4 regions of the Pseudomonas sp. MT92 genome follow, and region 1 is predicted to be linked to each of the others. Evidence: predicted binding sites of a transcription regulator. Region 1 holds the regulator's gene; each other region holds the start of a gene.
What was found. The regulator FliA, encoded in region 1, starts transcription of late flagellar genes. The targets are predictions, from matches to a motif close to CTAAAGTTTNNNNNNNNNNNGCCGNTAA.
Positions count from the first base shown of each region.

Region 2: the regulator FliA is predicted to act here: its motif matches at 3,399-3,426, upstream of motA (flagellar motor stator protein MotA).
Region 3: the regulator FliA is predicted to act here: its motif matches at 4,793-4,820, upstream of flgM (flagellar biosynthesis anti-sigma factor FlgM).
Region 4: the regulator FliA is predicted to act here: its motif matches at 2,038-2,065, upstream of AC1Q6D_RS27380 (methyl-accepting chemotaxis protein).

Region 1 covers NZ_JBXAFA010000008.1:210,021-217,070, reverse strand. The annotation lists gene AC1Q6D_RS17025 (protein-glutamate methylesterase/protein-glutamine glutaminase) at 1-301, opposite strand, end outside; gene AC1Q6D_RS17020 (chemotaxis protein CheA) at 351-2,633, opposite strand; gene AC1Q6D_RS17015 (protein phosphatase CheZ) at 2,688-3,476, opposite strand; gene AC1Q6D_RS17010 (chemotaxis response regulator CheY) at 3,496-3,867, opposite strand; gene fliA (RNA polymerase sigma factor FliA) at 4,033-4,773, opposite strand; gene fleN (flagellar synthesis regulator FleN) at 4,770-5,600, opposite strand; gene flhF (flagellar biosynthesis GTPase FlhF) at 5,717-7,045, opposite strand.
Region 2 covers NZ_JBXAFA010000012.1:194,814-201,863, reverse strand. The annotation lists gene asd (archaetidylserine decarboxylase) at 54-914, opposite strand; gene AC1Q6D_RS22350 (rhodanese-like domain-containing protein) at 933-1,748, opposite strand; gene AC1Q6D_RS22345 (HDOD domain-containing protein) at 1,791-3,329, opposite strand; gene motA (flagellar motor stator protein MotA) at 3,495-4,346, shown strand; gene motB (flagellar motor protein MotB) at 4,349-5,419, shown strand; gene AC1Q6D_RS22330 (toll/interleukin-1 receptor domain-containing protein) at 5,469-5,960, opposite strand; gene AC1Q6D_RS22325 (caspase family protein) at 5,960-6,919, opposite strand; gene AC1Q6D_RS22320 (TIR domain-containing protein) at 6,922-7,050, opposite strand, start outside.
Region 3 covers NZ_JBXAFA010000035.1:3,866-10,915, reverse strand. The annotation lists gene AC1Q6D_RS32825 (sensor histidine kinase) at 1-119, shown strand, start outside; gene AC1Q6D_RS32820 (glutamine synthetase family protein) at 335-1,576, shown strand; gene AC1Q6D_RS32815 (MFS transporter) at 1,646-3,010, shown strand; gene AC1Q6D_RS32810 (flagellar brake protein) at 3,074-3,820, opposite strand; gene AC1Q6D_RS32805 (flagella synthesis protein FlgN) at 3,913-4,380, opposite strand; gene flgM (flagellar biosynthesis anti-sigma factor FlgM) at 4,430-4,756, opposite strand; gene flgA (flagellar basal body P-ring formation chaperone FlgA) at 4,937-5,698, opposite strand; gene AC1Q6D_RS32790 (chemotaxis protein CheV) at 5,782-6,714, shown strand; gene cheR (protein-glutamate O-methyltransferase CheR) at 6,761-7,050, shown strand, end outside.
Region 4 covers NZ_JBXAFA010000017.1:79,242-86,291, reverse strand. The annotation lists gene AC1Q6D_RS27390 (inorganic phosphate transporter) at 1-720, opposite strand, end outside; gene AC1Q6D_RS27385 (transporter) at 883-1,905, opposite strand; gene AC1Q6D_RS27380 (methyl-accepting chemotaxis protein) at 2,180-3,805, shown strand; gene AC1Q6D_RS27375 (hypothetical protein) at 3,918-4,361, shown strand; gene AC1Q6D_RS27370 (PepSY domain-containing protein) at 4,422-4,727, opposite strand; gene AC1Q6D_RS27365 (glycerophosphodiester phosphodiesterase) at 4,846-5,973, opposite strand; gene AC1Q6D_RS27360 (DUF2025 family protein) at 6,170-6,496, shown strand; gene AC1Q6D_RS27355 (antibiotic biosynthesis monooxygenase family protein) at 6,581-6,904, opposite strand; gene AC1Q6D_RS27350 (CTP synthase C-terminal region-related (seleno)protein) at 6,901-7,050, opposite strand, start outside.

The sequences.
Region 1 (7,050 bases):
CCGCGCCGGCGTCCAGGGCATCCAGGGTGACCCGGGCGCCTTCGTGGGTCAGCGAGGAAAACATCAAGACCGGGGTCGGGCAGCGCTGCATGATGTGCCGCACGGCCGTGATGCCGTCCATCATCGGCATCTCGTAGTCCATGGTGATCACGTCCGGCTTTAGGGCCAGCGCTTGATCGATCGCCTCTTTTCCGTTGGTCGCCGTACCGACGACCTGGATATTCGAATCCGCTGAAAGAATTTCCGAGACGCGGCGGCGGAAAAACCCCGAATCATCCACCACCAGGACTTTGACTGCCATAAACACTCCATTAGACAGAGCGAGGCTCAGTTGCCCCGCTCCATCAGAATCAAATACGCCGCGTGGCGTAACGCTTGAGCATGCTCGGAACATCGAGAATCAGCGCGATGCGACCGTCACCGGTAATGGTGGCGCCCGACATGCCTGGGGTTCCCTGGAGCATTTTGCCCAATGGCTTGATGACCACTTCTTCCTGGCCCACCAGTTGATCGACGACGAAGCCGATCCGCTGAGTGCCCACCGAAAGGATCACCACATGGCCCTCGCGCTGCTCTTCGTGAGCGGCGGAGCTGACCAGCCAGCGTTTGAGGTAGAACAACGGCAGCGCCTTGTCCCGCACGATCACCACTTCCTGGCCGTCCACGACGTTGGTGGTCGACAGGTCGAGGTGGAAAATTTCGTTGACGTTCACCAGCGGGAACGCGAACGCCTGGTTGCCGAGCATGACCATCAGCGTCGGCATGATCGCCAGGGTCAATGGCACCTTGATGACGATCTTCGAACCCTGGCCCTTGGCCGAGTAGATGTTGATCGAGCCGTTGAGCTGGGAAATCTTGGTTTTCACCACGTCCATGCCCACGCCACGACCCGACACGTCGGAGATCTCGGTCTTGGTCGAGAAGCCCGGGGCGAAGATCAGGTTGTAGCACTCGGTGTCGCTCAGGCGATCGGCCGCGTCCTTGTCCATCACACCGCGTTTTACCGCGATGGAACGCAGGACGTTCGGGTCCATGCCCTTGCCGTCATCGGAGATCGACAGCAGGATGTGGTCGCCTTCCTGTTCCGCGGCCAGGATCACCTTGCCACCGCGGGCCTTGCCCGAGGCTTCGCGTTCTTCCGGCGACTCGATACCGTGGTCGACTGCGTTGCGTACCAAGTGGACCAACGGGTCGGCCAGGGCCTCGACGAGGTTCTTGTCGAGGTCGGTTTCTTCGCCGACCAGCTCCAGGTTGATTTCTTTCTTGAGCTGGCGAGCCAGGTCGCGAACCAGACGCGGGAAGCGCCCGAAGACTTTCTTGATCGGTTGCATCCGGGTCTTCATGACCGCGGTCTGCAGATCGGCGGTGACCACATCGAGGTTCGACACAGCCTTGGACATGGCCTCATCGGCGCTGTTGGCACCCAGGCGAACCAGGCGGTTACGCACCAACACCAATTCGCCGACCATGTTCATGATTTCGTCGAGACGTGCGGTGTCAACCCGCACGGTTGTCTCTGCTTCACTGGCCGGCTTTTCGTGCGCCGGGGCCGGGGCCGAGGCCGGGGCACGGGCCGGAGCCGGGGCAGCGGCTGGCGCGGGTGCAGCGGCTGACGCCGGTGCTTCGGCTTTGGGCTCGCTAGCCTTCGCCACCGGTTTCGGGGCCGCGGCCTTGGCCACGGGCGTCGCCACCGAAGCACTGGCGCCGGTAGCAGTACCGACTTCAGTGAACTTGCCTTTGCCGTGCAATTCGTCGAGCAGCGATTCGAACTCGTGATCGCTGATCAGATCACTGCCCGCCGCCGCGGCGTTTGGCGCTGCTGGCGTCGGTACCGAAGCGATGGCCGACTCCAGCGCATCGACAGCAAAGTTGCCCTTGCCGTGCAACTGATCGAGCAAGGCTTCGAATTCGTCGTCGGTGATATCGGAGCTGTCGCCCGCCTCTTTCGGGGCTTGCGGTTCCGTGGACGCAGCAGGCGTCGCCACCACATCGACGGCGAACTGACCTTTACCGTGCAGTTGATCGAGCAACGACTCGAACTCGGCATCGGTGATTTCGTCACTGGCGGCGGCAGCGCCGTCCGGTACTGGAGCAGCAGCTGGCGCTTCAGCCTGGGCCTTGACGGCATTCAGCGAGTCCAGCAGTTGTTCGAATTCGTTGTCGGTGATGTCGCCCGAGTCGCTTTCGGCAACGGGCTCTTCCATCACTTCGGCGACAGGCGCGGGAGCCGCCTCGTCAGCCGATTGCGGCTCGGCCAGACGGGCCAGCGCCGCCAGCAATTCGGGTGTGGCCGCCGTGATCGGACTGCGCTCGCGGACTTCGCCGAACATGCCGTTCACCGCGTCCAGTGCTTCGAGAACCACGTCCATCAATTCCGAGTCAACGCGACGCTCGCCCTTGCGCAGGATGTCGAACACGTTCTCGGCGATGTGACAGCACTCCACCAGCTCATTGAGCTGAAGGAAGCCGGCGCCCCCTTTTACAGTGTGAAAACCGCGAAAAATTGCATTGAGCAAGTCCGCATCATCCGGCCGGCTTTCCAGCTCGACCAGTTGCTCGGACAGTTGCTCTAGAATCTCGCCGGCCTCAACCAGGAAATCCTGAAGGATCTCTTCATCGGCGCCGAAGCTCATTAAGGGGGTGCTCCTACAGGTCTAAAAACCCAAAAAACCTAAAATTCTAAAACGCTAAAATCCCAGGCTGGATAACAAATCGTCCACATCGTCCTGACCGGACACAACGTCTTCTCTTTTATCGGCATGAATCTGCGGACCTTCACCCTGAGAGAGATGTTTTTGTGGATCTTTTTCTGCAAGCATCGCTTCACGGTCATGTTCGATGCCGGCGAAGCGGTCCACCTGACTGGCCATGAGCACGAGCTTGAGCAGGTTGCTTTCGACTTCGGTGACCAGAAGGGTCACACGCTTGATCACCTGACCAGTGAGGTCCTGGTAATCCTGGGCAAGCAGGATGTCGTTCAGGTTGCTCGACACCGCGCGGTTGTCTGCGCTGCTGCGCGACAGGAACCCGTCGACCCGCCGGGCCAGCTCGCGGAACTCTTCAGCCCCGACTTCGCGACGCATGAACCGCCCCCAGTCCGTGCTCAAGGCCTGGGCTTCATCAGCCAGGCTGTTGACCAGCGGCGTGGCGCTTTCCACCAGGTCCATGGTGCGGTTGGCTGCGGCCTCGGTCAGCTTGACCACATACCCCAGACGCTCGGTGGCGTCGGTGATCTGTGACACCTCCTCGGCTTGCGGCATGTGCGGGTCAATCTGGAAATTGACGATCGCACTATGCAGCTCGCGGGTGAGCTTGCCCACTTCCTGGTACAGGCCGCGGTCACGGGTCTGGTTGAGCTCATGGATCAATTGCACAGCATCGCCGAACCTGCCTTTTTCAAGGCTCGCGACCAGTTCGACGGCGTGTTTTTTCAGGGTCGATTCGAAATCGCCCTGCGATGATTCGTTATGTCCCATAGCTCCCCCGTGGCGCAGTTCAACCAATGCGTTCGAAAATCTTCTCGATTTTTTCTTTCAACGCCTGGGCCGTGAAGGGTTTGACCACATAGCCGTTAACGCCCGCCTGGGCCGCTTCGATGATCTGCTCGCGCTTGGCTTCAGCGGTCACCATCAACACGGGCAGATGCTTGAGTTTTTCATCGGCACGCACGTGGCGCAGCAGATCAATACCGGTCATGCCAGGCATGTTCCAGTCCGTCACCAGAAAGTCGATGCTCCCGCTGTTGAGAACCGGAATGGCAGTAGTGCCATCGTCGGCCTCGACCGTGTTGGTGAACCCAAGGTCACGCAACAGGTTTTTTATGATCCGCCGCATCGTTGAGAAGTCATCAACGATGAGGATTTTCATGTTCTTGTCCAATTCGACCTCCAAGCAGACTAAAACGCGCCCAGCACCTGGACGCGCCATTTCAATCAATCTGGCAAAGCACTCAATGACAGTCTGGAGTACAACGGATCGAGACCGGCGCGGTTAATACCCCACCAGTCACGTCGCAGTGCCCCCACACTGCCTTCAGCGCGCTCGCCACTCTCCCAAACGCCCCCGCAAGCGGGCCGCGCACTGGCTGTGTAACTGGCTGACCCGAGATTCGCTAACCCCCAGGACCTCACCGATTTCCTTGAGATTCAACTCTTCGTCGTAGTACAGCGCCAACACCAGTCGCTCGCGCTCCGGCAAATTGGCAATCGCATCCGCCAGCGCCGCCTGGAAGCGTTCATCTTCCAGATCGCGTGACGGCTCGAGATGAGCACTCGCGCCATCCTCGTGCAGCCCTTCGTGTTCGCCGTCCTGCAACAGATCGTCGAAGCTGAACAACCGGCTGCCCAGGGTGTCGTTCAAAATCCCGTAATAATCATCGAGACTCAATTGGAGTTCGGCCGCAACTTCGTGATCTTTAGCGTCACGGCCGGTTTTAGCTTCAATCGAGCGAATTGCGTCGCTGACCATGCGCGTGTTGCGGTGAACCGAACGAGGCGCCCAGTCCCCCTTGCGCACTTCATCGAGCATGGCGCCGCGGATTCGTATGCCCGCGTACGTTTCGAAACTCGCGCCTTTGCTGGCGTCGTATTTGGCCGACACTTCCAGCAGGCCGATCATCCCGGCCTGGATCAGGTCTTCGACCTGGACACTGGCCGGCAGACGCGCCAGCAAATGGTAGGCAATGCGTTTAACCAGTGGCGCGTAACGCTCGATCAACTCGTACTGCGCGTCACGTGCCGACTTCTTGTAAAGGTTGTAACCGCTGGCGGTCATAGCACGGGTCCTGCCGTTTGTTGCACAAGGCGCTCAACGAAAAACTCCAGGTGTCCACGCGGGTTGGCAGGCAGCGGCCAGGTGTCGACTTTCTGGGCGATAGCCTTGAACGCCAGCGAGCACTTGGAGCGCGGGAACGCTTCGTAGACGGCACGTTGCTTCTGTACCGCCTTGCGTACGCTTTCGTCGTAAGGCACGGCACCGACATATTGCAGGGCGACGTCAAGAAAGCGATCCGTGACCTTGGTCAGTTTGGCGAACAGATTGCGGCCTTCCTGCGGGCTCTGCGCCATGTTGGCCAGGACCCGGAAACGGTTCATGCCGTAATCGCGGTTGAGCAATTTGATCAAGGCGTAGGCGTCGGTGATCGAAGTCGGCTCATCGCAGACCACCAGCAAGACTTCCTGCGCCGCGCGGACAAAACTGACTACCGAGTCACCAATGCCCGCAGCGGTGTCGATCACCAGTACGTCGAGGTTGTCGCCGATGTCGCTGAAGGCCTGGATCAGGCCGGCGTGTTGCGCCGGACTCAGATGAACCATGCTCTGGGTGCCGGACGCGGCCGGCACGATGCGGATGCCGCCCGGCCCCTGCAACAGGACGTCACGCAGCTCGCAGCGGCCTTCGATTACGTCGGCCAGGGTACGTTTGGGTGTCAGGCCCAGGAGAACGTCGACGTTCGCCAGCCCCAGGTCGGCGTCCAGCAGCATGACGCGACGGCCAAGCTCAGCTAAAGCCAGGGACAAGTTCACTGACACGTTAGTCTTCCCGACGCCACCTTTGCCGCCGGTCACCGCGATCACCTGTACGGGATGCATGCTGCCCATGTTATTTCTTTACCTTGTCTTGCATAGACGGAGGCCACATTACTGGCTGCGCGTTCTCAACCGGAACAATGCATGGCAGACCATCGATGTAGGTACAAAAACTATTCATTTTTACCTCAGCCAACCTGCTTGGTCGGACTGTGGTAGATGTCAGCGAACATGTCAGCCATGGCTTCTTCGCTGGGTTCTTCCTGCATTTGCACGCTAACGGCGCGACTGACCAACTGATGACGACGCGGCAGATGCAAATCATCCGGAATCCGCGGGCCATCGGTCAGGTAGGCCACCGGCAGTTCATGACTGATGGCCAGGCTCAACACCTCGCCCAGACTGGCCGTTTCATCCAGTTTAGTCAGGATGCAGCCGGCGAGCCCGCAGCGCTTGTAACTGTGATAAGCGGCGGTTAGAACCTGTTTCTGGCTGGTGGTTGCCAGAACCAGATAATTTTTCGATTTGATGCCCCGACCGGCCAGGCTTTCGAGCTGCATGCGCAGGGCCGGATCACTGGCCTGCAGGCCGGCGGTATCGATCAGCACCACGCGCTTGCGCAGCAATGGATCCAGCGCCTGCACCAGCGATTGCCCCGGATCGACATGGGTCACCGACACATTGAGAATCCGACCAAGGGTCTTGAGCTGCTCCTGGGCACCGATGCGGAAGCTGTCCATGCTCACCAGCGCGATGTTCTGCGGGCCGTACTTGAGCACGTAACGGGCGGCCAGCTTGGCCAGGGTGGTGGTCTTGCCCATGCCGGCGGGGCCGACCATGGCAATCACGCCGCCCTCTTCCAGCGGCTCCATTTCCGGCGTAGCGATCATCCGCGCCAGGTGCGCCAGCAGCATGCGCCAGGCCTGACGGGGTTCGTCGATATCGGTGATCAGCGCCAGCAGATCCCGTGACAACGGGCCGGACAGGCCGATGCGCTGCAAACGGCGCCACAGGTTCGCCTGATCCGGACGACTGCCTTGCAGCTGGTTCCAGGCCAGGGAGCCGAGCTGTACTTCCATCAGCTCACGCAAGCTGTTGAGTTCGAAACGCATGGAGTCCAATGCCCGCGGGTCCACACCGCTCGACGCTGGCGCTGCAGCGGGTGCAGGACGACGGGGTTCGGCATACGTCGGTTCGATCAACGGCTCGGCAGCGGTCAACGGCAAGCCGGCGAACAATTGACGATTGGTGCCAATGTCGCTCTCGCCATCGCCTCGCAGGCTCAATTCAGCCTGGGCGGTGACGATCCGCGATTGCGTCTTGCGCAGCTCGTCCTCAAGCTCCATGTTCGGCACACGCGGGGCCAGCGCCGACAGCTTGTAATCCAGGGCAGCCGTGAGTTCGACACCACCGGCGATACGGCGGTTGCCAATGATGGCGGCGTCGGCGCCCAGCTCATCACGAACCAGCTTCATGGCCTGACGCATATCGGCGGCGAAAAAACGCTTAACTTGCATAAACC
Region 2 (7,050 bases), on a different contig from region 1:
GCGGCGCCGTCACGTTTTTCGCGAGCAGGCTCGCTCCTACATGTGTGTCTCTATCAGGCTTTCGGTAAGCCCATTCCCTGGCCCATCTGCACCGGCGAACCTGCCGCCAGTTCTTCAGCCCACTTCACTTGATCCGGCCCGAACAGCACGATAGCGGTCGAACCCAGTTTGAAGCGGCCCAGTTCCGCACCCTTTTCCAGATGGATCGGCGCACGAGCGGCCTCGTCGTAACGGAAGGTTTTCAACTCGCGTTTCGGCGGCGCCACCAGCCCGGCCCACACGGTTTCGATCGATGCCACGATCATCGCGCCCACCAGCACGACGGCCATCGGCCCGCGTTCGGTGTCAAAGATGCACGCCACACGCTCGTTGCGGGCGAACAGTTCCGGCACGTTTTCGGCGGTGGTCTGATTCACCGAGAAAATCCGGCCCGGGATGTAGACCATTTCGCGCAGGGTGCCGGCCAGCGGCATGTGCACACGGTGGTAGTCCTTCGGCGACAGGTAAATGGTCGCGAAATCGCCACCCATGAACGGCGCGGCGTTCGCCGCATCGCCGCCCAGCAATTCCAGCACGCTGAAGCTGTGGCCCTTGGCCTGGAACACGCGGCCGTGTTCGATCGGACCGAGTTGGCTGACCGCGCCGTCGGCCGGGCTGAGGATCGCGCCCGGTGTCTGGTCCAGAGGACGCGCGCCGTCCTTCAGGGCGCGGGTGAAGAAGGCGTTGAAGTGCTCGTAGGCCGTCAGGTCTTCGACCAGCGCCTGGGACATGTCCACCTGATAACGTTTGGCGAACCACGCGGTGAATGCATTCTTGAACCAGCGCACGCGGCATTCGGCGATGCAGCCGGCCAGTCGCGAAAGCAAATGGTGGGGCAGCAGGTACTGGCTGAGGATAAACAGACGCTTATTCATTAACTGTCCTTAAAAACCTTAAATCTCTACAGGGGTATCGGGGTGGTTGCCCCATTCGCCCCAGGAGCCGGCGTAGCCTTTGACCCGCGGATAACCGAGGGACTTGGCCACCAGATAGGTGAAGCCAGAACGGTGGTGGGTCTGGCAGTGGGTAATCACTTCTTTGTCTTTGCTGATCCCGAGTCGTTCGAGGATCTGCGGCATGTCGGTGCGGATACGCAGGTTCCGGGCCTTGTCCATGCCGACGGTCCATTCGAAATTGACCGCGCCAGGAATGTGTCCGCCCTTGGCCGCCAGGACTTTCTCACCGGAGTACTCCAGCGGCCCGCGCGCGTCCCAGATCGCCAGGTCGGCGGCGCCGAGACGGCTTTGCAGGTATTCGCGGGTCGCAGTGGGTTCGTCGTGCAGGGTCAATGCAACCGGGCCACCCACAGGAGCGGGGACCTGGATCGACATGGGCAAGCCTTCTGCCAGCCAGGCCGTCAGGCCGCCGTCGACATAGTGATAGTTGCTGTGACCAATGACGTCCAGAAGCCAGATAAACCGCCCGGCCCAACCGCCGCCCTCGTCGTCATAAACCACGTAGACCGCATCGGGATTGTGCCCCAGCTCACCGAACAATGCTTCGAGTGCGGCTTGCGACGGCATCAGGCCTGGGGCGGGCGCCTGACCGAGCTGTGTGCGTTTCGGATCGACAAACCGCGCACCGGGAATATGCCCTTCGGTGTAGCGGGCGCTGCTGGTCAGGTCCACCAGAATCAGATCACGGGCATCGAGGCGAGGGAGCAAGTCGCTCGGTTCGATCACCAGCGGCAAGCCAGAGAAGTCAGACATGTGAGGTCTCCAGAGCACAAAAGGGAGGATTGTAGCGCAGCGCTATTGGCCGCGGCGGCTAAAGTTTTGCAGCGCTTTCTCGATGCACTGTGCCGTTTTGCCGAAGGCTTGCACGGTGATTTCCGAAAACGGCCCGCCGCCCTGATCCGCCACGACAATCATGATCACCCGGCCATTGTTGACCAGCGAGCGCAGCAGCAGGTGTTCGCCGCTGAACTGCGCGCGCAGGCCGTTGGGCAGCAGGGCTGAAAATTGTGCGTTGTTGGTCGGGTTAATCCGTACCTGGGCCTGTTGCGAAAGCAAGCGTTGCAGCACGGTGCTTTGGCTGACCGCAAAGTTCATCGCCGCCACTTCTTTGGGCAGCCCCGCCGTTTGGTGCACTCGCAGGTTGGCGTGGGTGCGGTCGGCCATCAGGATCATCACGCGGCGCATGCCGCAGGCGACGAGGGCGTCCCGGGCAGCGATGGTCAAGTGCATGGCATTGGTGAAGTGACTCGGTTCGACCAACAGCTCGGCGCATTGCTTGCGCCATTTCGCCAGGTCCTCGGCGGTGGGCGCTGGTGCCGGCAGCAAAGCGGCATGGATGCGATTCATGCCCCACGGCCAGATCAACGCTTCGGCGGGGTGCCAAAGGTCAGGCATGGCGTGATGGCGCGCACTGTTGGCGGCCTGTTGGTGCAATTGCTGTTGCACGTCTTCCATCGGTACTTGCAGGTATAGGCTGGTCAGATACTGCCACCGCTGGCTGTGCGGACTGTCCCAGGCCTGGTGCGCCGACAATGCCAGACCGTTGGCCAGCAACACGGTATTGGCCGGTTGATTGAGCCAGCGGCGCAGGGTCGGATCGTCATCGAGGCGGTTCTGCTGGCGCAATGGATGCTCGCTGTCGCGGGCAATGCGCAGAACCTTCACCAGTTCCCGTTGCTCGGTGAGCAGCAGACGGTAGCCCTGCTGCACCCAGATCGGCAGGCGCCAGATGTCCGCCAGGGCCTGGCCGATGTCCAGCAGGCGTACGCCAAACAATTGCTTTTCGACCTTGCGCGCCGACTCGCCTTTATGAATGACCCGCAGTTCCCAGTCCTCCAGCAATTGCGGGTGAGTCAGGGCCAGTGGCCACAGCGGCGACAGAAACAACAGGCTGCCCCAGTAGATGTCCTGCCACAGGCGCGCCAGGCGACTGGCAAAAAAACCATTGGCCTGTTGCGTGGCATGCTGGCTGATCATCTGCAATTGACGCAGGGCTTTGGGGATGTCGGTTTGCGGCAGTACGGGCATCCGGTCGAGCAGTTCTTCAGTGCGTTTGAGGCCAAGACGATTGATGGCGACCTCAAGGTTTTCCGCCGGCTCGGTCATGCTGCCATGGGTATGCCGGTTGGCTTCGCGAATCACGCTCAAAGCCAGGGGCGGGCTTTCCTGCATCAATTCGGCGATGTCGCGCAACGAGCTGCGATGGTCGCGAATGGCCAGCCAGACACGGTCATGGATGGCCTTGGGAACCGGCAGGCGCACATCATCCAGAAGCTTGACCCAGCCTTCGAGTGTGGTCGGTTTTGGCGTTGGAACGTTCGTTTCGTTAACCATGTTGGAGGCGATCATCGTCAGCGTTAACTGTGCCCGGAGTGGGTCAAATTGGCTTTTCGCCTGAACTGGCTATAGTCTGGCGCAGTTTTGCCGATAAGTAGAAGAAGAGATTTTTTAACTTCCGAATATGACCTTGAACCCGACTCAGTAAGTGCTCTCCTACCTATGGCTAAAATTATCGGCATCATCGTCGTATTCGCGAGCGTGCTCGGCGGATACGTGCTCTCCCACGGCAAAATTGCAGCCCTGATCCAGCCTTTCGAGGTGATGATCATCGGCGGCGCGGCCCTCGGCGCATTCTTGCAGGCCAACCCCGGCTACATGACGATGCACGTGCTCAAGAAGTCCCTGAGCATGTTCAGCTCGCGTTTCAGCCACGGCTTCTACCTTGAAGTCCTGGGCCTGATCTATGAAATCCTCAACAAGAGCCGCCGTGAAGGCATGATGGCGATCGAAGGTGACATCGAAGATGCCGCCGCGAGCCCGATCTTCGCCAAGTACCCGGCGGTCCTGAAGGATGAGCGCATGACGGCGTTCATCTGCGATTACCTGCGCATCATGTCTTCCGGCAACATGGCACCTCATGAGCTTGAAGGGCTGTTTGACATGGAACTCTTCAGCCTCAAGGAAGACCTGGAGCATCCATCCCACGCCGTGAACGGCATCGCCGACGCCATGCCCGGTTTCGGTATCGTCGCGGCGGTACTGGGTATCGTGGTGACCATGGCGTCCCTGGGCGAAGGTGACCAGAAGTCCATCGGCCTGCACGTGGGTGCGGCACTGGTCGGTACGTTCTTCGGTATTCTCGCCGCCTACGGCTTCTTCGGCCCGTTGGCCCATTCCCTGGCCCACGATGCCAAGGAAGAGCTGAACGTCTACGAAGCCATCAAGGCCTCGCTGGTCGCCTCGGCTTCCGGCATGCCGCCATCGCTGGCCGTGGAGTTCGGACGCAAGGTTCTGTACCCGGCGCACCGTCCTAGCTTCGCCGAGCTGGAACAAGCGGTTCGCGGTCGTTAAGCATGGAAAACAATCAGCCGATAATCATCAAGCGCGTCAAGCGCTATGCCGGTGGGCATCACGGGGGCGCCTGGAAAATCGCCTTCGCCGACTTCGCCACGGCGATGATGGCGTTCTTCCTGGTGTTGTGGCTGTTGTCCACGGCGACGCCGGAGCAGAAGATCGCCATCGCCGGTTACTTCAAGGACCCGATCGGCTTCTCGGAAAGCGGTACGCCGTACATCATCGATCTGGGCGGCACGCCGACCCTGGCGCCGGAAAACACCCTCAATCCCGAGGTGAAGTCCCAGCCACAACCGGACAAGGTAACCGTCGACGCCGAACAGGTCGAAGGCATGGCCGAGATGGTCGAGAAGGAGCGTCTCGAACTGTTGCTGCAAGAGTTGCAGAACAAGGTCGAAGAGAATCCGCAACTGCAGAAATTCAAAGACCAGATCATGTTCGAGATCACTCCGGACGGCTTGCGCATCCAGATCGTGGACGCCGAAAACCGGCCGATGTTCGACTCCGGCAGTGCCCGCTTGAAGCCGTATTTCGAAGACATCCTGCTGGCCATGGCCGACACCATCAAAGCGGTGCCGAACAAGATCAGCATCAGCGGCCATACCGATGCCAAGCCGTACACCGGCACCGGTGATTTCGGCAACTGGGAACTTTCGGCCAATCGTGCCAACGCCGCCCGCCGTGCGCTGGTCGCGGGAAGCTATCCGGATCAGCAGGTGGCGCGTGTCGTGGGGTATGCCTCATCGGCGCTGTTTGATCGTGAACATCCGTTCAATCCGATCAACCGTCGTATCGACATCATCGTGCTGACCAAGAAAGCCCAACGCGCCATCGAAGGCTCGCAAGGGGCCGAACCTGCCCCTGATGCCACGAAAGCAAACGGGACGCCCGGAGCAGCGCCGGCTGCACCCGTCGATCCAAATGCGTTGCCGGCGGACAAGGAACCGTTGCCGGCGCATGAGCTTCGCGAGCGTCTGAATTTGTTCGAAGATCCGGCGCCGAAACCGTCAGCACCCGGGAGTGCGGCACCAGCCCCCGCCACTGCACCGGCCCCAGCGCCGAAGCAATGACCCACAAAAAAGGCCGACATCGCAGTCGGCCTTTTTTGTGGGCGCGATTTCAGAAACCGCGGGAGATTCTGGATTTGAGATCAGTATGAAACCGATCGGCGTTCGTTCTGTTGACGCTGCGCATGGACTCGCGGCCGGTGATCGATTCCAGTGACATCGAGCGTTTGAGTGTCGCTTCATCGCGATAGGCCTCGATGAAAAAATCGATGTCCTTTTCACGCGTCAGTTTCGGCCATTTATCGAGGTACAGCGGCAATTCTGTCGGTCCGGTCTTGAACGAGCAGATGCGCCGGTTGGTAATGGTCGCCTCGCCAATTTCGAACGGCACCCACCAGGACAACGCCGTCTTTTCCGATACCACCGCCAGCAAATGCGTGCACTCACTGATATTGCGGGTGATTACGCCGGTGATGTCGTCGGTGGTCTGGGACTCTGGGTCCAGCACATCCAGATAAGTTCTGATGTTGGCCTGCATCAGGCGGCTGTTGATGTTCATCGCATAGGCGCGATCCATGTGGCGGTAGCTGATAAACACAGGCATCAGAAATGTCCCTTGATGGCCAGTTCGCGGTAATAGGCGCCGAGGGCGGTGAGGCGGCATCCGGTGGAGTGAATGGCCGCGTAATACATATGTTCGGCATCCACTGGTTCGACCAGGCTGTGGCGGTTGCACTTTTGCAATTGGGCGAAGACTTCGCCGTGCTCCGGGTTGAATTCAGGTTCGGTGGGCTCAAAGCTGGGGGCGAGGGGGTAGACCGACTCCGCTTCGGCAAACCACTCGGGCAGCTTGCGCAGGATTTCCTTGGGGATCAGCGGCGAGACCTCGCGCAGGGAAATGAACTGCGACACATTGGTCTTGAACACCGGCCGCTGTTCCCAGGCGTCGAGGGCGTTGTCTACGAATGAATAAAGGCTGCCCGGGGTGATTTTGCCGAGGATGTTCGCGGCCCCGCCATGCAATGCCTGAAGCAGCAAACCGGTGAAGACTCCGTGGCCGGCGCCTTCCATCGCCGGCTGTTCTTTTTTGCACGCCGTCAGAATGGTCATGCCCTCGCCAATCACGCTGCTCTCGCTGCGCAATGCGCGTATTTCGCCGGCCGACCCGCCCTGGCAGCAGTCGAGAATGATCACCTTGTTTTTGATTTTCGTGGCTTTGCTCGCCCAGTTGAGAATGTCGCTGATCCGGATACCGTCCTTCGCGGACTTGTAATCCTGAGGGATCAGCATGCCTTCGTCGGTGTCGAGGTCGAAACTGCCGTGGCCGGCGAAATACAGCAGCGCGACGTTGCAGTCGCCGGAGAACAATTCGCGGATCTGGTCTTCGAGCTTTTCTCGACTCAAGTAGTCTTCGGCGGAGGTGAGCACGATGTTCTTGAAGTTCGGATCTCCATTGGCATCGGTCTTCAATACCGAGGCCATGGCCATCGCGTCGTTGTTGCAGCCACTCAGTTGGGAAACATGGGTGTAGTTATTGATGCCGATAAACAATCCTTTGCGCATGGCTACACCGCCGTATGCTGGCGAATGGCACCAACGATGCTGTTGGTGTTCCACGCACATTCGGCATGTGCGGCGTCCCGCACCACCGTGGAAATGCGCTCGGCGCCGAACGGTTTGATCGCAATGATCAC
Region 3 (7,050 bases), on a different contig from region 1:
GTTTGTACTTTGCAGGGCGGATCGCGGCCTTGCATCAGCGAAACGGCGTCGGGGGGCACACCAGAATCAGCAACGGCGGCCCATTGGGTGGAGGCGTATTCAGTCTTTACCTGCCTTGAGCCTTTCTCTGGCCGCAGACCTTTTTGATTAACACTGCTTGATATTCTGAACACGCGGAGTCTATTTTGTACGCGTCGCCGTTCACGGCTCGCACAACAACAAGGATTGCGTCATGAAAGCGGATGGCCTCAGTTCACTCGCGCAGCGATTGACGGGTATTGATGAGATTGAATGCGTCACACCGGACTTGAATGGCGTGCCACGGGGCAAAGTGATGACCGCCGAGGGCTTTCTCGACGGACGCCGTTTGCAGATGGCGCGCGGTGTGCTGCTGCAATGCATCATGGGTGGGTATCCGCCAGCACGCTTTTATGGAAGCGATGATGGAGACCTCGCGCTGGTGGCAGATCCCGCGCAGATCCATCGCTTGCCCTGGACCCAGCAGCCACGGGCATTCGCCATTTGCGACGCGGATGAGCTGACCGGCGCCAGCTCCAATCTTTCGACTCGTGGTCAACTCAAGGCGGTTATCGCACGTTACGCGGCGCTTGGCCTCGCGCCGGTGGTGGCAACCGAGCTGGAGTTCTTTGTCTTTGCACCTAATACCGATCCGTCTCAACCCTTCCAGCCTCCAACAGGACTGGACGGACGTCGCGAGGATGGTCATTCGGCGTTCAGTGTCAGCTCCAACAACGGTCTGCGCCCGTTCTTCAGTGAGGTCTACGCCTGCATGGCGGCGTTGGGTTTGCCGCGCGATACGTTCATGCACGAAATGGGCGTCAGTCAGTTTGAGATCAACCTGCTGCACGGCGATCCGCTGCTATTGGCCGACCAGACATTCCTGTTCAAACATTTGCTCAAAGAGGTGGCGCTCAAGCATGGCCTGATCGTTGTCTGCATGGCCAAGCCATTGGCGCATACGCCGGGCAGTTCGATGCATATCCACCAGAGCATCGTCGATATCGATAATGGGCATAACGTATTCAGTACTGAAGACGGCCAACCGACGGCGACCTTCCATCATTTCATTGCCGGACAGCAGGCCTGCATGGCCGACTTCACCGCGCTGTTTGCGCCGAACGTGAACTCGTATCAGCGCTTGTGCCATCCCTTCGCATCACCGAATAATGCTTGTTGGTCCCATGATAACCGGGCAGCAGGCTTGCGTATTCCGGCCAGTTCGCCGGTCGCTCGTCGGGTCGAGAATCGCTTGCCGGGGGCTGATGCCAACCCTTATCTGGCAATTGCCGCTAGCCTGGCGGCGGGACTCTATGGCGTTGAACGACGACTGGAACCGAGCGATCCGATCCAGGGCGAATTTGAAGTGCCGGACAATCTTTCGCTACCCTGTACCTTGCATGCTGCTCTCGAGCGTCTGAAACGTAGCCAACTGGCAAAGGAACTGTTCAGTAAAGAGTTCATCGAAGGCTACATCGCTTCGAAGACCATGGAGTTGACCAGTTTTTATGATGAAATTACTCCCTGGGAGCGGCGTGTTCTAGCAGCCCAGGCCTGACGAAATGTCGACACCGGGCTATCGTTTGGATAGTCCGTTTCTCACTGCAAGGAGCCGCTCGGAACGCCGATGCGCCAAATCTGGAAATCCTTTCGAGCGCTTTATTTCGCCTCGCTGATGATGTTGATCGGCTCAGGCCTTTTGAGTACTTACCTGGCATTGCGTCTGGCTGCCGACCATGTCGACAGTCTGTGGGTCGGTGCATTGATGGCTGCCAACTATTTTGGCCTGGTACTGGGTGGCAAGATCGGCCACCGGTTGATTGCCCGGGTCGGCCACATTCGAGCTTATTCGGCCTGTGCCGGGATCGTCGGCGCGGCGGTGCTAGGCCATGGTCTGGTGAACTGGTTGCCTGCCTGGCTATTCCTGCGGGTAATCGTCGGTCTCGGCATGATGTGTCAATACATGGTCATCGAGAGTTGGCTCAACGAACAGGCTGACACCAAGCAACGCGGGGTGGTGTTTAGCGGCTACATGATTGCGTCGTATCTGGGGCTGGTGCTGGGTCAGTTGATTCTGGTCATGCACCCGGGGCTGGGGCTCGAGTTACTGATGTTGGTCGCCCTGTGCTTTGCTTTGTGCCTGGTGCCGGTGGCCCTGACCCGACGCATTCACCCGGCGCCGTTGCATCCGGCACCGATGGAGCCGAGGTTCTTTATCAAGCGTGTGCCGCAGTCGTTGAGTACGGTGTTGGGGGCTGGGCTGATCGTCGGTTCGTTTTATGGCTTGGCACCGCTGTATGCCTCTCAGCAAGGGTTGTCCACCGAGCAGGTCGGTTTGTTCATGGGCAGCTGCATTTTTGCCGGGCTGCTGGTGCAGTGGCCTCTGGGGTGGTTGTCCGATCGCTATGACCGGGCGCTGTTGATCCGCAGCTTTGCTTTCAGCCTGGCTCTGGCCGCTTTGCCGTTGGCGATCATGGAGCGGGTTCCGCTAGAGGTATTGTTCATCGCCGGTTTTCTCTGCTCATTGGTCCAGTTCTGTCTGTATCCGCTGGCAGTGGCATTTTCCAACGATCACATCGAGGGGGATCGTCGTGTATCGCTGACCGCCATGTTGTTGGTGACCTACGGGGTCGGCGCCAGTATCGGACCGCTGGTGGCCGGGGTGCTGATGAAGTTGTTCGGCAGCCAAATGCTTTATGCGTTCTTCAGTTTTTTCGCGTTGATCCTGGTGTGGCGAATCCGTCCGAAAGCGGTAACCAACCTGCATCAGGTGGACGATGCGCCTCTGCAGCACGTCGCCATGCCGGATAGTATGTCGAGCTCGCCACTGGTGGCGGCACTCGATCCGCGGGTCAATGAGCAGGTGGTGCAGGACCAGATGCAGAACCCGATACCTTCCGAACCAGGGGCCGAATCGGAGCCCGAAGACGATACACCTCGTGAGCAGCCGGACGCGGGGAGTGAAAAAAGTTTTACCGAAGCCAGGCCATAACACTGAGGCAAAAAAAACGGGCAGTCACCGCAAGGGGCTGCCCGTTTTTATTGAAGGACTGTCTCAGAAGTCGTCTTTGTCGAAGCGACGCGCTTCGCGTTGCAACTGATAGACGAACCGCTCGACCTGCCGTTGCACCAGTCCGCTCATGTTATGGAAGCGCACACCGGCGAAGGTGGTGGAGATCTTTTCTTCAAAGTGCAGGTAACGCAACTCGACCGGGGCTGTCATCTTGCCAAAGGGCAGGGCGGCCACGAAGCGGTCATAGACTTGACCCAATTGCAGTCGGTCAGTGATGTCGCCAGAAAAGCGTAACTTGCAACCGGTAGCCGAGATGTCCAGCAGCTTGCCGCTGATCGGTGCCTTGATTTTCTCGCCATCAAGGTCGACGTCGACCAGTTGTGCCAGCTTCAACGCCGCGCGAAACGCATTGCGGCGCTGGTGGTAGACCACTTCATCGGGCAGCGTGCCGCGATAGCAACGACTATCGCCGGATTCGTCGATAGTCAGCGGACCGTTGCTTTCCCAGGCAATGCGCACGCCTTCGTGGAAGCCTTCGACTTTGAAGGGTTCGCCGGCCAACAGGAAACGCTCGCCGTCGCGGGGAATCATTTCGTCCAGGGCAATCATGTTGGTTTCACGATCAATGTCCACCAGATAGCTCTGGAAACGCTGGCTGCGTTCGTGGAACGTAATGATCAGTGGGTCATGACTTTCTTGCAGCTGGCGCAGGTTGCTGGAGATTTCCAGAGGCGTGCTAAGCACCTTGGGTGGCTGCGGAGCATCATCCGCATTTAAGGCATTGGACACGGTTAATCAATCTCCAGACAAATTTTGACTACGGCTAACGGGCATTTTGCCAGCATGTTTCGCGTCTTGATAGAGCGTGCTCATCGACAAGCTTAAGCCTGACTGAGCGGGCGCGGTTTCACAAGCTTGGAGAATGATCCGCTGGCATCGTAGAGCGCGGGAGGTTCGCCGCCGGTAAGAATTTTCAGCTGGGTAGCCGTAGCGGCTTGCTGTATCAGGATCGACTGTCCGTTGCTGGCATTGGTCGTGTGGCACTGGGCCAGGAGGTTGGTCAGCACATCGCTTTGCGCCAGCAATGCTTCGCCAACGCTTGACTGGCTGGCCAATTGTTCCAGGCCGCTGCGGTTGGCAGGCAGGTTGAGGCTGGCGAGGATCTCGCTGCGCTTGCGGCCATGCTGTTCGAGCAAGATGATCAATGCCTGTTTCTGCGCCAGAACGTTTTCGAGCAGAGGCATGTCGCGACCATGCAAGGCGAGGGACTCGGTCTGCAGTAACTCCAGCAATTGTTGCGCTGGAGCAAAATCGTCGATGATCAGTTGCAGTAAATTAGTGTCTTGCATGGCTGGCCTTGGGTTTTAAGCGTCCAAAAGCCTGGCGCAGGCCTTGGGCCTAGCGCTGGGCTTCGAAGTTGAGCAGTTTGCTGGCTATACGGTTGCTGTCGACTTTGTAGCTGCCATCGGCAATCGCTGCTTTCAACGCAGCCACGCGGGCGTTGTCGACGACAGGTTGATCGCGCAGCGTATCAGTGACCTTTTGCAACTGTTGAGCCTCATTGCTGAGATGTACCGATTCCCCGCTTTTGACGGTACTGGCCTGTTCGGCCGGGGTATTCAGCGACGCGGATTTATCGGCCTCGGCCGCTGCCTTGCTTGCGCTGGTACGTGTACTGCCCGTAAGTGACGAGGAACTGTTCAAACGGCTGAAATCGATGACCATGATAAAAAACCTCTGGGAATTTGGACGCTTGCCATGGTTTCGGCCATTCCCTGAAAAACTTTAGGCCCGTTTATCAATGAGCTTGCGCGCGTCAGTGCCCGCCCTGAATGGGGAACAGTTTAGGGAACAGCCTTGGTTAGCGCCATCCTCTTGAGCCGCGAGCGCCAGGAATAGAGAACCCTACATGGACACTTCCACCTGACCCGGCGCCGTGACCTGCGCCTTGATGACTCGCTGGGAGTTGAGGTTCTTGACCCGGATCTGTTCGTTCAGGCCTCCGCTGGCCAGTGCCTCGCCAGGCATTCTCACACTGAGCGTACCGCTGCGCGCGGTAATCACCACCTGATCGCCCTTGCGAATGACTTCGGCCTGCTCGATGTGCACCAGGGTAATGACCTGGTCAGTGACCGTTGGTCGGGTCAGTCTTTGTCCGATCGCCTGATCCACCGATGTCAGATAGCCCTGGCTGATCAAGCTGATGTCACGCTCTCGCAAGGTGACGTCGCCAGGCTCGACAATGCCGGCACGGCGCAGCGGTCGAGTGGTGGTCACGACGTCGCGAAACAGGCGTACTTGAGCGGGTACGAACACCGTCCAGGGCGAAGCGCCTTCGCAGCGAACCTTGACCGTTACCCGTCCCAGCGGCTTGGCCGGACTCTCCAGCGAGGCTGTCAATTCCTTGTCGCACATTGGCATGCGCAATCGGGGATCGAGCTGGTTGACCTGGATTTCGTAGCGACCTTCCGTTTGACTGGTGGCCAGATAGTCTTCTACGGTGAACTCAAGAAAGCCCTGAGTGACGCCGATAAGCATGTCAGGCAAGGTAACCGCGTCAGCAAGGGCAGGGCTGCCAGCGTTGAACAGGCATACGGCCGCCAACACGCCGAGCAATTTGCGGTAGGGTGTGGTCAGGCGTCGAAAAAATGTCGGTTCTGTGTTCATAGAGAGATAAAAAGCAAGCGCCGTGCCGTTTAGAGATGAATGTGCGTCGCAACAACACTTAGCGTTGGTGTAGGAGTCTGGGCATGGCTGGTGTAATGGATTCGGTAAACCAGCGCACGCAACTGGTGGGGCAGAATCGCCTTGAGCTGTTGTTGTTCCGTCTTGACGGCCAGCAGCTGTATGGGATCAACGTATTCAAGGTTCGGGAGGTGCTGCAATGCCCCCAATTGACGCTGATGCCCAAGTCCAGTCCTGTCGTGTGCGGCGTGGCGAATATTCGGGGGGCGACCATTCCGATCCTTGATCTGGCGATGGCGACCGGCTCGGGTGGCTTGAAAGACAAGAACAATCCCTTCGTGATCATCACGGAGTACAACACCAAGACCCAGGGGTTCCTGGTGCGCTCGGTGGAGCGGATCGTGAACATGAACTGGGAGGAGATTCATCCGCCACCCAAGGGCACTGGCCGCGATCACTACCTGACGGCGGTGACTCGGGTCGACAATCAGCTCGTCGAAATCATCGATGTCGAAAAGGTGCTGGCGGAAGTGGCGCCGACACCGGAAGCGATCTCCGCAGGCGTGGTGGACGTCGAAACCCAGCACAAGGCGCTCTCTTTGCGTGTGCTCACGGTCGATGACTCGTCGGTGGCGCGCAAGCAGGTTACGCGTTGCCTGCAAACGGTGGGTGTCGAAGTGGTAGCGCTGAACGACGGTCGGCAAGCGCTGGATTACCTGCGCAAACTGGTCGACGAGGGCAAGAAGCCGGAAGAAGAGTTCCTGATGATGATCTCCGACATCGAGATGCCGGAGATGGACGGGTACACCCTCACGGCGGAGATCCGCAACGACCCTCGCATGCAAAAGCTTCATATCATCCTGCATACTTCGTTGTCGGGTGTGTTCAATCAGGCGATGGTCAAGAAAGTCGGTGCCGATGACTTCCTCGCCAAATTCCGTCCTGATGACCTGGCATCCCGGGTAGTCGACCGGATCAAAGCAGCAGACATTAGCTAGGGGCGTTCGGCCCCCGGCAGTCAACACGATTTAAGAGGCGGCAGCATTGTCAACGGGTAATTTGGATTTCGAACAGTTCCGGGTATTCCTGGAAAAAGCCTGTGGCATTTTGCTCGGTGAAAACAAGCAGTATCTGGTCTCGAGCCGTCTCAACAAACTGATGGAGCAGCAGGGTATCAAGTCGTTGGGTGAGCTTGTCCAGCGCATGCAGACCCAACCGCGCAGCGGTTTGCGCGAGCAGGTGGTGGATGCCATGACCACCAACGAAACCCTGTGGTTTCGTGATACTTACCCCTTTGAAGTCTTGAAGAATAAGGTATTGCCCGAAGCGATCAA
Region 4 (7,050 bases), on a different contig from region 1:
TTCTTTGTACAGCGCACGGTTTTTCACAAAGGCGCGCAGGGCCAGCAGCAGCAATGCGGCGCAGCCGAAGCCGACCAGCGGCGACAGCAGCAGTGCGTAACCGATCTTGGTCGCTTGTGCCCAGTCCACGCCGCTGGTGCCATCACGGCCATGCATCAGTGCGTTGGCCACGCCAACGCCGATGATCGAGCCGATCAGGGTGTGCGATGAAGACGCCGGCAGGCCCAGCCACCAGGTGCCGAGGTTCCACAGGATCGCCGCGATCAGCAGGGCGAAGATCATCGCAAAGCCAGCGGACGACCCGACCTGCAGAATCAGCTCGACCGGCAGCAGGGCGATGATGCCGAAAGCCACGGCGCCGCTGGACAGCAACACACCGAGGAAGTTGAAGAAACCGGACCAGACCACCGCGACGTTCGGCGGCAATGAGTTGGTGTAAATCACGGTGGCCACCGCGTTGGCGGTGTCGTGGAAGCCGTTGACGAATTCAAAGCCCAGAGCGATCAACAGCGCGACGCCCAGCAGCAGAAACGGCGTCCAGGTGGTTACCACCGTGCCGAGTTCGTGCATGTCGTGCATCAGGCTGTAGGCGGTGAACAGCAAGCCGATGGCCAGTACGGCAAAAAACACCACGATGGTGAACAGTCCAGGTTTTTTATCCAATTGCGGTTTTGCGCTACTGATGGGCGCCTGGGCGGCGGAGAAGGTGGGTGTAGCCATCGCTGACATTCCTGAGGAGGGAGGTGTATCAGTGATAATCGTTGCTAATTGTTACAGGGAGACTGCTTTGGATCAGGGTTTAGGTGATTCGTGGGCCGTTTATCGGGAACCCGGATAATCCTGAGGGCTGTACAAAAAACCTGTGTCGGTGATGAGGGCGTGTCAATAATCCCGCTGCTTGCGAAACGCCCAGCGCCCGGCAATCACTGTGAAGGTCGCGACCAGTGCCACCAGGATCCAGAACCCTTCCGGATCACCGGCCAGCGGAATGCCGCCAACGTTCATGCCGAAGAAGCCGGCAATGATATTGATGGGCAGTGCCAGCACCGTCACCACCGTCAGGGTGAACAGCGTGCGGTTGGTCTGTTCGTTGATGTTGGCGGCGATCTCTTCCTGCAGCAGCTTGATCCGTTCGCCCAGCGCCGTGAGGTCGTTGATGATCAACGCGAACTCCTCGGTGGATTTGCGCAGCTCCTTCACGTCTTCCTTTTGCAGCCACGTCGGCGGGCGATTGAGCAGGCGCAGCAACGACCCCGGTTCCAGCGCCAGCAACCGCTGCAAGCGCACCAGCACCCGACGGTTGGCGCCCAGCTCGGCGCGGTTGGTCGACAGGCGTGAGGAGAGTAATTCGTCTTCGACCTGATCGACACTCTGGCTGGTCTTGCGCACGATCTGGGTCAGCACTTCACCCTGATCGCGCAGCAGGTGCACCAGCAGTTCCAGCGGCGAGCGAAAGCGTTCGCCGGCCTTCACCGAAGAGCGCAGCTTGTCCACCGAGTGCAGCGGTTGCAGGCGTGCGCTGATGATCAGTCGACTGCGCACGCAGACCCACAGCGTCGAAACATCCGACGAGACCATGCTGCTGAGGTTGAACACCACGTCGTTGACCACCGCCAGCAATGCCGAGTCGACATGCTCGATACGCGTCGAACGCGAGCCTTCGTGCAAGGCCTCGAAAAACTCGTCGGGCAATTCCAGATGACTTTTCATCCAGCGCTCGCACGCGGCATGGGCAAGATTCAAATGCAGCCAGAGGAATTCACCGCTGTCGTCCGGTTGCTGAAGGCACTGCAGCGCCCTGGCCGAATCGATCTCGCGACCGCGCTCGCCAGGACGAAAACTGAAGCCGTAGAGCAAGCCGAACAGGTCCGGATCGCGATGGCTTTGATCGATGCTGTGGTTCATGAGTGCTCGCAAGGTGAGGCGCCTGCTGCGGGTTTTACAGGTTCACTTGAGCCGCATCATCGCAAGCATTGATGACGTTTTTGTGACGACAAAGTGAACGCAAACGATTGCTCGGCCGATGGTCGGATTTCCCTAAAGAACCGCTCTGGCACGCCGATCTTGCTTGGGGTAAGTTGCGCGCCTTCGGCCAAAAGCCGACGCCGCAGACAAGGATGTCCGGAGACCTTTCACGCCTGAACCGGGCGTGCTTCATACCTGTCATGAGTACCGTCCGATGTTTTTGCAAAAGTCCCTGAGAGCGCAAATTCTCGCCCTGCTGAGCGGCAGTCTGATTGCGATGTTGCTGATCGCGCTGGCCTGCTTTCACTTTTTGTCCAGCGGTGTCCAGAGCTACGCCAACCTGATCGAGGGGCCGTTGCACACGTCGCAACTGATCGATGAAGCCAACCTGCAATTCAAGGTGCAGGTACAGGAGTGGAAAAACGTCCTGCTGCGCGGCAAACAACCGGCTGACCTGGACAAATACTGGAAGCAGTTCCAGGAGCGTCAGCGCGATGTGCAGGACATCCTCGGCGAACTGGCCGGGCAGCAGGGCATCGAGCCGCAACTGAAATCGCGCATCGAACGGCTGCGCGACGAGCATCGCCAACTGGGCGCCGCGTATCAGAAGGGCCGCGATGCCTATCTTGCGGCGGGTGCCGATCCCACGGCCGGTGACACTGCAGTCAAGGGGGTGGACCGCGCGACCAGCGATCAGATGAGCGCCTTGGTCAGCGAGTTGCGCCAGCAGGGGGTGGACCAATCGAAACAGCTCAGCGCCAGTGCCCGTCGCACGGTGTTGCTGGGGATCATCGTGATGCTGGTGTCGGGGGCGCTGATCGGTCTGTTGAGCCTGTGGCTGATCAACCGCAACCTGGTCGAGCCGATTCGCCAACTGATCGAATACGTGGCGCAACTCAGCCACGGCAAATTCGCTGAGCGCGTGGCCAGCGGCCGTCAGGATGAACTGGGCAAACTGGCGATGGCGGCCAATACCTTGCGCGACTTCCTCGCTGAAACCTTCAGCCGCTTGCAACGCAGTGCCTCGGATCTGGAAAGCGCCAGCGGCGAGCTGAATTCGATCGCGACAGTGATGGCCGGCGGCACCCATGAGCAGTTCAATCGCACCGATCAGGTGGCCACGGCGATGAACGAAATGTCCGCCACCGCACAGGAAGTCGCCCGCCATGCCGCCGATGCCGCACGCGCCGCCGACGATGCGGACCATTCCGCGCAGCAGGGCGAGAAAGTCATGCAGGGCACCATTGACACCATCACCCGGATGCGCGGCGAAATCGACAACACCGCCACGGTCATTCGTCAGCTGGAAACCGACAGCGGGCGCATCGGCAAGGTACTGGAAGTGATTCGCGGCATCGCCGAACAGACCAACCTGCTGGCGCTTAACGCCGCGATTGAAGCCGCTCGCGCTGGAGAGGCCGGGCGCGGTTTTGCCGTGGTGGCTGATGAAGTGCGCAGCCTGGCCCAGCGCACGGCGGCGTCGATCATCGAAATCAACCAGATCATCCACACCGTGCAGAGCGGTGCGGTGGATGCGGCCCAGGCGATTGAAAGCGGTCAGTCGCGCAGTGAGGAAAGCGTCCGGCAAGTCACCGAGGCCGGTGCCATGCTCGAGCGCATCACTCTGGCCGTGGAAGCGATTCGCGACATGAACCGCCAGATCGCTACCGCCGCCGAAGAGCAGACGTCCGTCGCCGAAGACATCTCGCGCAATCTGACGGAGATCACCAGCATCGCCAGTGCCAACCTGGACAACGTGCAACGCACCGAAGCGGCGAGCAACAACCTGCACGGGTTGTCGGGGGAGTTGAACGAGGTGACGGCGCGTCTGAGCGCGTAATGAAAAACGGCTGTGTATCGGTTTGCTTACTGAATCGCTACACAGTCGATCTCAAGTGCTGGCTCGGTGTGTCGATGAGGGAGGGGACTTCGAACTACTTTGGATAACGCCCATGGTCAGCATCACCTCCGTTTCAATCGCCCAGCCACTGCCGAGCACGGCGACCGCTTCGACCAGCGCCACGAGCACTGAAGACACGTCCACCACCGCAGCGACCTCGACATCGGCTTCAAGCAATGACACCAAGGCTTCCGCTGGCGGTGCATCGGCATCGGGTAGCAGCAGCTCCAGCAGCAGCGAAGAATCCGACTCGGTCAAAGCACTGCGCAAGCAGATCGCCCAGTTGCAAAAGCAATTGCAGGAACAACAGCAGCAACTGCAAGCGGCCCAGGCCAGGCAGGAAAGCGCCGATGCCAAGGCGGCTGATGTGGCGGCGGCTCAGGCGCAGATAGCGACGACCTCTGCCTCATTGCAAACCGCCACCGCCTCGCTGCTGCAAGCGTTGCAGGAAGAGGGCGGCAGCACATCCGGTTCGCTGGTCAGCACATCGGCGTGAACTGAAAACGCACAAAAGCCGCACGATGGTCAGGTCGTGCGGCTTTTGTGCGTGTCGCGGTTACTTGTCTTGCTTGTTCTTCAGGACCTTGCCGGTGGCGGCATCGATGTCCACATCCCACTCGACGTTCTGCTTGTCGCGCAGTTCGATCTCATACTCGAAACCGTTGAAATGGTTATCCAGCTCGGTTTTGGTGATCGTTGCACCCGGGTGCAGGTCCAGAGCGATTTTGTTCAGCTCTTCCAACGGCTTGATCTTGCCGTCCTTGACCAGTTGCGGGATCTCGTCCACTCGAACATCGGCCTGCGCGAAACCGGCGGTCAGGGTCAAGGCAGCGGCGGTGAACAGGGCGGTCAGGGTTTTCATGGGCTTCTTTCCTTGGGTGAGCGGTTTGAGTGGGATCAGGTTAATTGTGGCAACTTAATTCAGCCTTAATTCCCGAGCATCGCTGGTTTGCCAGCGATGCGGACGCGTCGATCCCGGCTCAGAAACCGTTGTTGCGCAACACCTGTTCCACACTCGCCGCCGCCGGGCGCTTGTAGAATTTGAGCAACTCGCTCGCACGGTTGGTGAAGATGCCGTCGACGCCGGCGTCCATGACTTTCTGGAAATCCACCGCATCGTCGAGGGTGTAGACATGCACCAATAGCCCTTGGTCGTGGGTGTATTGGTTCATCCAGGGCTTCACCAAATCTGCGTAACTCTGTTCACCACCCTGGGTCAGTGCGGCAGAAGGGCCGGTGCCGATCGCGCCCTGGGCCTTGGCGTAGTCGATCCAGCGCTGGAATTCGGCTTTGTCCTTGGGTTGCTGTCGGGCGTAGTAAGCCGCTTTGTCTTTCTCGCCGGATGCGGCAAACGGCACGTTGGAGGCCGGCTCGATGTTGCCTTCGCCGAGCCACAGCAGAAGGATTTTCGGCACCTGCGGCATTTCCTTTTGCAGCAACTCGAGGCTGTTCTTCTCGAAGGTTTGCAGGATCACCTTGCCAGTGCCCTGGCCGACGGCCACTTCGTTTTTTGTCGGTGTCGACCCCGGCGGGATCAGCCAGCCACGGGCCTGGAGTTTTTCCTTCAGCTCGCGTTCGATGCCGGGAAACTGCCTGGGCTCCTTGGTTTCGATGTACAGGCCGGGTTTGTGCAGCGGATTGCCTTCGGCGATGTCGATGATTTCATCGAGGGTGAGGATTTTCAGCCCGGCAAAGGCAGGCCGCGCGCGATCCGGGTAGGCGCTGTTGAACCAGCTGCCGGCATCCAGGGTTTTCAGTTCGGCGAGGGTGAATGCCGTGGCCGGGCTGTCCTTGCGCTCGGGGAACCGGGTGGCGACGTCGGTGGTGCGTTGCAGATGGTTGTCGTGCAGGGCGAACAGCACGCCATCCTTACTGCGTTGCAGGTCCAGTTCCAGGTAATCGGCGCCGAGATCGCGGGCGGTCTTGTAGGCGGCGGCAGTGGATTCCGGGGCATCAAAGGACGCGCCGCGATGGGCAATCACCGCCGGGTGCGGGATGCCCAAATGCGTCGCCAGAGCGGCGGGACCGGGTTCGCTGTCGGCATGCGCCTGGCCGAGGCCGAGCAGCAGACTCAGCAGCAAGGTGCTTTTGCTGAAGGTGACGGGCATGGTCGAAATCCTTTCGCAATGGTTGTCGAAGCCCTCTCTTGTAGCAACTGAGCGTGACAAGCGCCATCGCCGGACCGACATCCATCTGTTCAAAACGGTTTTTTGCAGTACCCTAGCCCCGGCCATTTCCCCGGCAGAGGGAAATCCACTTGCCATCCTTGCGTGTCAACCATCCATCACCTTTTGTGAGGTTTTCATGCGCATCACTTCCCAGCTCATCTGCCAGGCCGCCGACCAACTCAAAGGTTTCGTCGGGCTCAATCGCAAGACCGGCCGTTACATCGTGCGCTTCAGTGAAGACGCTTTCGGCATGGACGTGGCCGATGACGGCATCATTCCCGCCAGCGAATTCGTCTGGGCGCCCGGCCACGAGCAGACCATGACCCTCAAGCGCGAGCTGATTCAATTGCTGCTGGATCAGAACATCGATGACCGGATCAACGTCACCGAGCCGTTGCGGGTGTACATGCAGCGCCAGGAAGTGCCGGAGATTCTGGCGGTGAGGCAATCGGTGCAAGGTTGAGTTTGTGCGGTGATTCGACTGGCCCCATCGCGGGCAGGCTCGCTCCCACCGATCCAGTGTTGGAGCGAGCTAACGCCGCATCAATTACCGTTCGAACTCATAGGCCCGCTCAACCCGGCACACCCGCGTATGGCAATGTGCATACCAGGTCGTGCGCCCCCGTTCCCGAATCGCGCTGTGCTCAGGATGCTGTTTCCACGCCAGGATCGCCGCCTCACTGGTCCAGTACGACACGGTAATCCCCAACCCGTCATCGCCCCGTGCCGACTCCACCCCGAGGAACCCCGGCTGTTGGCGGGCCAGCTCGACCATTCGCTCGGCCGCTTCGGCGTAACCCTGGTCTCCCTCGGTGCGCAGCGAGGTGAAGATCACGGCGAAGTAAGGGGCTGGCGGGGTGTTGGCGATCATGAGGGCTGCCCCGTGGAGGCCTGGATGAATGCCCGTACCAGGGGCGGCAAGGTGCCCTTGAGCGCGGCGCGTTCGGGCTGGAACAGGGTGGCGACAAAGAACGGATGACCTCGCAGTTCCAGCGCTCGCAAGCCTTGGGCCGAATC